One region of the Acidaminococcus sp. genome, then DNA from elsewhere that is predicted to be linked to it. Evidence: a T-box and tRNA genes for the amino acid it is inferred to sense, from the RefSeq annotation. Region 1 holds a T-box; the other holds one or more tRNA genes.
What was found. The T-box of region 1 lies ahead of pheS (phenylalanine--tRNA ligase subunit alpha). A T-box ahead of a tRNA ligase gene usually reads a tRNA of that ligase, here a tRNA-Phe.

Region 1 (4,408 bases):
CATGGGAGCCTGTCCCCCACGGGCCATATCCAGCTGGGGCAGGGTGGAGGGGATCTTGTCATAGCCGTACATCCGGGCCACTTCTTCGGAAAGGTCCGCATCGCAGGTGCAGTCGTTCCGCCAGGTGGGGACGGTCACCAGCCAGCTGCCGTCGGCCTGGGGTTCCACCTGGAACCGGAGCCCTTCCAGTATGGTCCGCATCTGTTCGTCGGTGATTTCTTCCGTGCCGATCCGCCGGCGGAGGGCTTCCGGCACCGCCTTGATCTTTACCGGTTCCTGGGGCACCGGGTAGTCTTCCACCACACCGGCTACGGCCTTGCAGGCCCCCATTTCTTCCAGCAGATGGACGGCCCGGTCCAGGGCGTCATGGTCCCGGATGGTGTCCACGCCCCGTTCGAACCGCTGGGAGGCTTCACTGCGCAGGCCCAGGTCCTTGGAGGTGTGCCGGATGCTGGGACCGTAGAAGGTGGCGGATTCCAGCATGACGTTTACGGTCTTGCCGGTGACTTCCGTAGCCAGGCCCCCCATGACACCGGCCAGGCCGATGGCCTTTTCCGGATCGGCGATGACAATCATGTTGGGGTTCAGGTCCCGTTTCTGGCCGTCCAGGGTCACCAGGGTCTCCCCTTCTTCCGCCCGGCGGACGATCCAGGTGTGGTCCTTCACCGTGTCATAGTCGTAGGCATGCATGGGCTGGCCCAGTTCCATCATCACATAGTTGGTCACGTCCACCACATTGTTGATGGGACGGATGTTCACAGCCCGGAGCAGTTTCTGCATCCATTCCGGAGATTCCGTCACCTGGATATCCTTCACCATCCGCATGGCAAACCGGGTGCACAGGTCCGGACAGCCGATTTCCACTTTGGCGCAGTCAGCAACGTTCCCGGCGGCTTCGTCTTTGGTGGCCAGTTTGGGCAGGCGCAGGGTCTGTCCCAGCACGGCGGCAGTTTCCCGGGCCAGGCCCAGCATGTTGAAGCAGTCGCTGCGGTTGGCGGTCAGGTCGATATCCAGTACCACATCGTCCAGCCCCAGCAGCTTCTTCACATCCACCCCGATGGGGGTGCTTTCCGGCAGGATGAAGATCCCGTCCCGCTGTTCCGGCAGCAGCAGTTTGGCGTCGATGCCCAGTTCCCCGGCGCTGCACAGCATGCCGTTGGAATCCAGGCCCCGCATCTTGGCCGGTTTCAGGGTCATGCCATTGGGCAGATGGGAGCCCACCACGGCTACAGGCACCAAGTCGTTCTGGTGCACATTCTGGGCCCCGGTGAGAATCTGGACCAGAGCATCCCCGCCCAGGTCCATCTGGCAGATCCACAGATGGTCAGAATTGGGATGCCGTTCAATCTGGGCCACCTTCCCGGTGATGACCCCTTCCAGGCCTTCTCCCAGATGGATCACCTGTTCCACTTCCAGGCCCACCCGGGTCAGTTTGTCCGCCAGCACTTCCGGCGTTACGGGAATATCCACATATTGTTTCAACCAATTAATAGAAGCTAACATATCTCTTTGCCTCCCTCTTAGAATTGACGGATGAACCGCAGGTCATTTTCGAAGAACAGACGGAGATCGTCGATGCCGTACCGCAGCATGGCAATCCGTTCCACGCCCATCCCGAAGGCAAAGCCCTTCATTTTGTCCGGGTCGTAGCCGCTCATCCGCAGCACGTTGGGATGCACCATCCCGGCCCCCAGGATTTCCAGCCAGCCGGAGTTCTTGCACACCCGGCAGCCTTTGCCCCCGCACATGACGCAGCTGATATCCACTTCGCAGGAGGGTTCTGTAAAGGGGAAGAAGCTGGGCCGCAGCCGGATCTTTACGCTGTCCCCGAACATTTCCTTGCAGAACAGTTCCAGGGTCCCTTTCAGGTCCGCCAGAGAAATGTCCTTGTCCACCACCAGCCCTTCCACCTGATGGAACATGGGGGAATGAGTGGCGTCATAGTCGTTCCGGTACACGGTGCCCGGGCAGATCATCCGGATAGGGCTGTTGGGTTCCCGGCTCTGCATGGTGCGGGCCTGTACCCCGGAAGTCTGGGTCCGGAGCAGGATGTCGTCAGTGATGTAGAAGGTGTCCTGCATGTCCCGGGCCGGATGGTCCTTGGGCAGGTTCAGGGCTTCAAAGTTGAAGTAGTCCGTTTCGATTTCCGGTCCTTCCACCACTTCGAATCCCATGCGCATGAAGACTTTCTTGATGTCCCGGAGGGTCTGGGTCACAGGATGGAGATGGCCCAGGGCCGGTTTCCGTCCCGGCAGGGTAAAGTCCAGGGTTTCACTGGCCAGTTTTTCTTCCATCTGATGGGCTTCCAGGAGCTTCATCTGTTCGTTGATCCGCTGTTCCACCTTGGCCCGGACTTCGTTGACCATTTTGCCGATTTTCGGCCGTTCTTCCGCCGCCACGTCTCCCAGGCTCCGGAGAATGGAGGTAAGAGCCCCCTTCTTGCCCAGGTACTGGACCCGGATATTCTTCAGATCTTCCACACTTTTGACTTCGCTCAGATCCTTCTGGATCTTCTCCCGCAGTTCCTGCAGTTTGTCACTCATGTTCACGCCTCCTAAAAAAATAGAACCTCCATCCCCACAAGGGGCGAAGGTTCGCGGTACCACCCTATTTTTTCACTCATCTGGCCGATAACGCTGCCGGCGCCGGGCCTACTCCGTTCAGTCCGGTTGCTCCCAGGTGAACTTCCCCATCTCTTTCCGTACGGGGCTCCCACCTGCTCCCCACTCTCTGTGACCTCCGGAAATGCGTACTCTCCTGTTCATGGCAAGGTATGGAATTGAATGGAACCATTATAGCACAGTTGAAGGAAGGGGGCAAGGGCTGTATAATAGTAGATACATTGCCACGAATCGGAGGAAAAATCATGGAACAACTGGAATCCATTGTAAAATCCATCCGGGAGAACCTGACCGGGAACTCCCAGAAAGACATCAAATACCTGCAGGGGTGCATGGAACTGTACCGGGACCACCCTCTCCACCGGGAAATCGCCCGGTTCTGCAGCCAGCTGCTGTACAAGCTGATGCCGGAGGAAAGCCGCCAGCATTTTGCAGACATGTTCAGCCAGGCTTTCGACAAATTCCGGGCTCATCTGGAAGAAGCCCGGAAGCTGACCGCTGCCCGGGATTTTGACAAGGCCCGGGAGCTGCTGGCCCCCCATATCCAGGAAGCGGAACATTCCGCCCTGTTCCAGCCGGATTCGGAAGTGGAATTCCGGTCCTTTGCAGAGCCCATGGAAATGGTGCTGTTCCAGCAGTTTTACCAGCCGAAAAAGAACGTCCAGCAGGCCCCCTTCCCCTTCCACCTGCTGTATCTGGTCCAGGGGGAACTGGAACTGGCCCAGGGGAACCTGAAAAACGCCCGGAAGGCCCTGGAAAAAGGGCTCCGGTGGGATCCGGCCAGCGCCCCGGTGCGGGCGGCCTATCTGGCGGTGCTGAAGGATGAGGCCGACTGGGAAAGCTTCGGCCGGGTGAACCGGGAAGCGTTCCGTGAGGCCTTCCGTCCTGCTGACCTGGCCCGGTGCTACCGGAACCAGGGAGCCCTGCTGCTCCATAAGGAAGACTGGCAGGGAGCCCGGTACGCCTATCTCATGAGCCTGAACTTCCAGGATTCGGAAGAAGCCAAAAAACAGCTCCAGACCCTGGCGGAAAACCAGAAGCTGGACGGGAAACCGGCCACCCGGGAAGAACTGGCCGCCTTCGCCCAGAAGGAAGCCATCCCCCTGGGCCCCAATCCGGAAGTCCTCCGGCTGGCCGCCGGAGGAGCCCAGGCCTGTCACAAAGCCGGCCGGGAAAAAGAAGCGGAATACTACCTGGGCCTGATCCGGCCCTTCCTGACGGAAAAGGATATGGAAGAGCTGAAGAAAAAGTTGGGATATTAAAAAAAGGTGCCTCCGGGCACCTTTTTTTGTCAATGGTCACTGGATCGTCCAGAGACCAGTGACCATTGACAGCCCGTTACCCCATCCTGATGATCCTCTGCCCTTCCATCATCCGGGAGAACCGGTGGGAGATGCTGAGGACGCTGCGGCCCTGGGCGGCCCTTTCCAGGGCTTTCAGTACCTTTTCTTCCGTCTGGCTGTCCAGGTTGGCAGTGATTTCGTCCAAGAGCAGCAGCCGGGGTTCTTTGGCCACGGCCCGGGCAATGTTCAGCAGCTGGAGTTCTCCCTGGGAGAACAGTCCGTCCGCCATGGGGGTGTCCTTCCCCTGGGGCAGCCGGTCCACCGCCTCCTGCAGGCCCACCAGTTCCAGGGCCCGGTCCGTCTGGTCCGCAGTCACCGACCCATCTCCCAGGGTCACCTGGTCCCCTACGGTACCGGGTACCGGAGAAAATTCCTGTTCAACGCAGCCGTACAGGCTCCGTTTCTCCTCTTCCGGCAGGCTCCCGGCCCGGTACCCCATCAGGG
Region 2 (4,408 bases), on a different contig from region 1:
GCGGTGATGCAGGCCAAAGCCATGGATGACATGGAAGAAGCCGGGATCCTGACGGAAGAGGAAGCCCAGATCGCCCGGCGGGGCCGGAACACCAAAAGCACGGTGCCCAAAAGTGCCAGTGTCCGGGAATACCGCCAGGGCACGGCTTTCGAGGCTCTTATGGGCTACCTGTACCTGACGGACCGGAAGGACCGGCTCCAGGAACTGATGGACCGGTCCTTTGAGTTGATCCGCCAGGCCATGGAGGACGAAAGGAAACAGAAAAAGAAATGATGCATGTAAAACTGCTCCGCTATACTCCCGAACCGGACCGGACCGTGGCCATGAGCGCCCGGCTCTGCTATTCTCCCATCGGGGCGGCGGAACTGGAAACCAAGATGACCGACCAGGAAGTGGCCAGCCTGGTGCGCCGGCTGGGCCAGATGGGGCACACTTCTACCTTTGAGCATGTAAGCTTCACCTTTGCCATCGAAGGGGTGTCCCGGGTGCTGACCCATCAGCTGGTGCGCCACCGGATCGCTTCCTACAGCCAGCAGAGCCAGCGGTATGTGAAGGAACACGATTTCGAGACCATCCTGCCGCCTACCCTGGCAGCCCGGCCGGAATGCAAGAAGGAATTTGAGGACCTGTGCAGCCGGATCCAGGACCTGTACAACAAATGGACGGAGGCAGGGGTGCCGGCGGAAGATGCCCGGTACATCCTGCCCAACGCGGCGGAAACCAAGATCGTGGTCACCATGAACGCCCGGAGCCTGCTCCATTTCTTCCAGCTCCGGTGCTGCGCCAGGGCCCAGTGGGAGATCCGGGCCCTGGCCTGGGAAATGCTCCGGCAGGTGAAGGAAGTGGCTCCCATCCTCTTTGAAAAGGCCGGCCCCACCTGTGAAAGCGACCGGGTCTGCCACGAAGGGAAAATGAGCTGCGGCCGGCTGGAAAAACTCCTGGCCCAGGACGCCGCCAGAGCTGCTGAAAAGAAGGCGTAACCGGCCATGGGGTACAAACCGATTGAAGAGATCCAGCAGGAGACCCGTCAGTGGGATTTCATCAAAGGGCTGCCGGACCAGGTGGGGAAGTTCACCAAGAAACTGGTGGACACCATCGACGGCCAGGTGCTCACCATCTGCCGGTATGAAGCTCCGGAACTCCGGGCCAAGCTGGATATCATCTACACTTCCGAGACCTTCGACTATATCGTGGTCCACACCATGGGGATGAATTCCTACCGGGACATCCGGTTCATCTACAAGGACAAGGATGTGTTCGCCAAAAACGTCCAGGCCTACCTGCCCGGGATCCTCCACAGCATGGAAGCCCCCACCAGCGTGAACCTGGGAGAGCAGGTGGCGGAACACGGAATCCTTGCCTGGGACTACGGGAACCATCTGCCGGAAAAGATCGGCCCCTTTGAACTGTACATCAAACCCGCCAACGCCATCGAGCACATCAACGGGTCCATCATCATGATCGACTATTCCAACTTCGACCGGATGGACCAGCTGATCATCATGTACAACCGGCTGCGGGACCAGTTCTTCGGGGAAGTGAAGATCAACTCCGTATTCCACGCCTCCATGGATTTTGACAGCAAAAATCTCAAGGAGCTGGAAGGCAAACTGAAAGAACACCTGGAAGAAACCCTGAAAAAGGTGGACCAGGCGGATCATACCATTTGACCGGAGAAGGAGAAAAAAGTCCTTGACTTTTTTCTCCTTCTCTCGTATACTATACAAGTCGGCGCTTGAAGAAGACGCCGCAACGGCCCAGTAGTTCAGTTGGTTAGAATGCCGCCCTGTCACGGCGGAGATCGTCGGTTCGAGTCCGTCCTGGGTCGCCAATGCCTCGGTAGCTCAGTTGGTAGAGCAAAGGACTGAAAATCCTTGTGTCCGCAGTTCGATTCTGCGCTGAGGCACCATTTCTTCAAGCGGAAGTAGCTCAGTGGTAGAGCATCACCTTGCCAAGGTGGGGGTCGCGAGTTCGAATCTCGTTTTCCGCTCCAATTTTTTATGGCGACGTAGCCAAGCGGTAAGGCAGAGGTCTGCAAAACCTTTATCCCCAGTTCGATTCTGGGCGTCGCCTCCAAATGAAGTAAAAGGAGCTGTTGCATGCGCAACAGCTCCTTTTTTACAGAAAGGAATCCCCATGCACTTCGAACGCCATTATGACCGTACCTATGCCCGGCTGACCCGGCCTTTCCGGGGCCGGCCCTGGGCTGTCCGGGGGCTTTTTCTTCTGAACGGGGCTCTGGTGGTGCTGATGTACATCGCCTATCCTCTGCTCCTGTGGCAGCTCTATACCCAGGGGGGAATGGCCAGCCCCGGCCTCCGGAAGGCCTTCTGGATCCCGGCCATTTCTTTCCTGCTCCTTACCCTGGTCCGCAGCAGGATCAACCGGCCCCGGCCCTATGAGGCCTGGCCCATTACCCCCCTGATCCCTCGGAACAAACAGGGGGAATCCTTCCCCAGCCGCCATGTGTTTTCCTCCACCATCATCGCCATGACGTATCTGTACTTTCACCCGCCGGTGGGGGCAGCTTTCCTCCTGGTGAGCCTTATCAGTGCCCTGGTGCGGGTGCTGGCCGGGGTGCACTATCCCACTGATGTGGGGGCGGGGATGGTGGTGGGGGTTATAGCTGGATTGGCTTTGTGGGGCTGACGCATAACCCCTGGGCGCCATAGCGGGCCATCTGCTTTGTCAGGCGGAATTTGGAAGCCGGGCATGTACCACTTTGTACTATGCCCAACTTCCAAATTCCGCCTTTCGCGCATCTGACCCACTCTGACGCCCAGGGAAAAGGTCGAAAGGTGGGGTGTTTTCGCGCATCTGGGGCCTTCTTGTGTGCAGGGAAGAAGTCGGGGACAACGCATCTGGACCCATCTCGTGCGCCTGGAGGAAATCTAGAATGCGCATCTGGGGCCTTCTTGTGTGCAGGGAAGGGGGTTGCCCGGAGGGCCGCCGACCGTTGACACATACCCGGTTTCATCGGGCTTGTTGCCATTTTCCCCGTGGGGTGCTATAATAAATAAGAAAACTGAGGCAGACCTTAGAGAGTGGGTATTCGATACCCGCTCTTTCGTTTACTAGGAAGAAAAAAGCAGAGGTGCCTGAATGGACAAAAAGAAAATCACCGAACGGGTGACGGAACTGGTCTCTCCCATTGTGGAGGCGGCCGGTCTGGAACTGGTGGATGTGGAGTACGTGCGGGAACGGGACTGGTTCCTGCGGGTCTTCATCGACAAAGAGGGCGGCATCGACATCGATGACTGCTCGGCGGTCAGCAATGCTCTGGCCAAGAAGCTGGACGAGGAGGACTTCATCAAGGAGAAGTATTACCTGGAAGTCTCTTCTCCGGGGATCGACCGGCCCCTGAAAAAGGACAAGGACCTGGAAGCCCACTATGGCAAGAAAGTGGACCTGGCCTTCTTTGCTCCTTATGAAGGGAAGAAGCAGCTGACGGCGGTGCTGAAAAGCCACGACGCCGAAAAGCTGGTGCTGGAAGACGCCAAAAAGAAAGAACTGGCCATCGACCGGAAGCTGATCGCTTCGGTCCGGCCCCATATCGATTTTTAAAGGATACAACTGTTAAGGAGGAATTTTGAAGTGAATGCGGATTTCGTGAAAGCCATTGCGCTCCTGGCCAAGGAGAAAAGCATTTCTCCCGACGTACTGTACAGTGCAGTGGAGGAAGCCCTGATTACCGCTTACAAGAAAAACTACGGTTCTGCCCAGAATGTACGGGTTTCCATGCATAAAGAAACCGGGGAGATCCATGTCTATGCCCGGAAGAACATTGTGGAGGAAGTCACGGATCCCACTACGGAAATCAGCCTGGAAGACGCCCAGAAGCTGAATCCCCACTACCAGGCCGGGGATATCCTGGAAACGGAAGTGACCCCCAAGAACTTCGGCCGGATCGCCGCCCAGAACGCCAAGCAGGTGATCGTCCAGCGGATCCGGGAAGCGGAACGGGGGATGGTGTACGAACGGTATTCTGACCGGGAAAACGACATTGTCACCGGTACCGTCCAGCGGATCGAAGGCCACAATGTGTTCATCGACCTGGGCACGGCGGAAGGCCTGCTGCTGCCCAACGAACAGATCCCTCATGAAACCTACGACTACCATCAGCGGCTGAAATGCTATGTGGTGGAAGTGAAGAAGACCACCAAGGGTCCCCAGATCATCCTGTCCCGGACCCATCCCGGCCTCCTGAAGCGGCTGTTCGAACTGGAAGTGTCCGAAATCCAGGATGGCACCGTGGTCATCGACAGTGTGGCCCGGGAACCGGGGATGCGCAGCAAGATCGCCGTCCACAGCACCAATCCCAGCGTGGATCCGGTAGGGGCCTGTGTGGGACCCAAGGGCATGCGGGTACGGGCCATTGTGGACGAACTCCGGGGAGAAAAGATCGACA

Region 2: it encodes a tRNA-Phe, which carries the amino acid that the T-box ahead of pheS (phenylalanine--tRNA ligase subunit alpha) is inferred to sense. The anticodon was not compared.

The regions. Positions count from the first base shown of each region.
Region 1 is NZ_DBMBXK010000012.1:6,176-10,583, reverse strand. It holds gene pheT (phenylalanine--tRNA ligase subunit beta) at 1-1,503, opposite strand, end outside; gene pheS (phenylalanine--tRNA ligase subunit alpha) at 1,521-2,543, opposite strand; T-box leader at 2,580-2,774, opposite strand; gene ACZOF8_RS08495 (hypothetical protein) at 2,867-3,883, shown strand; gene ACZOF8_RS08490 (ABC transporter ATP-binding protein) at 3,960-4,408, opposite strand, start outside.
Region 2 is NZ_DBMBXK010000001.1:57,906-62,313, reverse strand. It holds gene ACZOF8_RS00295 (Mini-ribonuclease 3) at 1-273, shown strand, start outside; gene thyX (FAD-dependent thymidylate synthase) at 273-980, shown strand; gene ACZOF8_RS00285 (hypothetical protein) at 987-1,670, shown strand; tRNA gene ACZOF8_RS00280 (tRNA-Asp) at 1,755-1,831, shown strand; tRNA gene ACZOF8_RS00275 (tRNA-Phe) at 1,834-1,909, shown strand; tRNA gene ACZOF8_RS00270 (tRNA-Gly) at 1,919-1,993, shown strand; tRNA gene ACZOF8_RS00265 (tRNA-Cys) at 2,003-2,076, shown strand; gene ACZOF8_RS00260 (phosphatase PAP2 family protein) at 2,137-2,649, shown strand; gene rimP (ribosome maturation factor RimP) at 3,103-3,564, shown strand; gene nusA (transcription termination factor NusA) at 3,595-4,408, shown strand, end outside.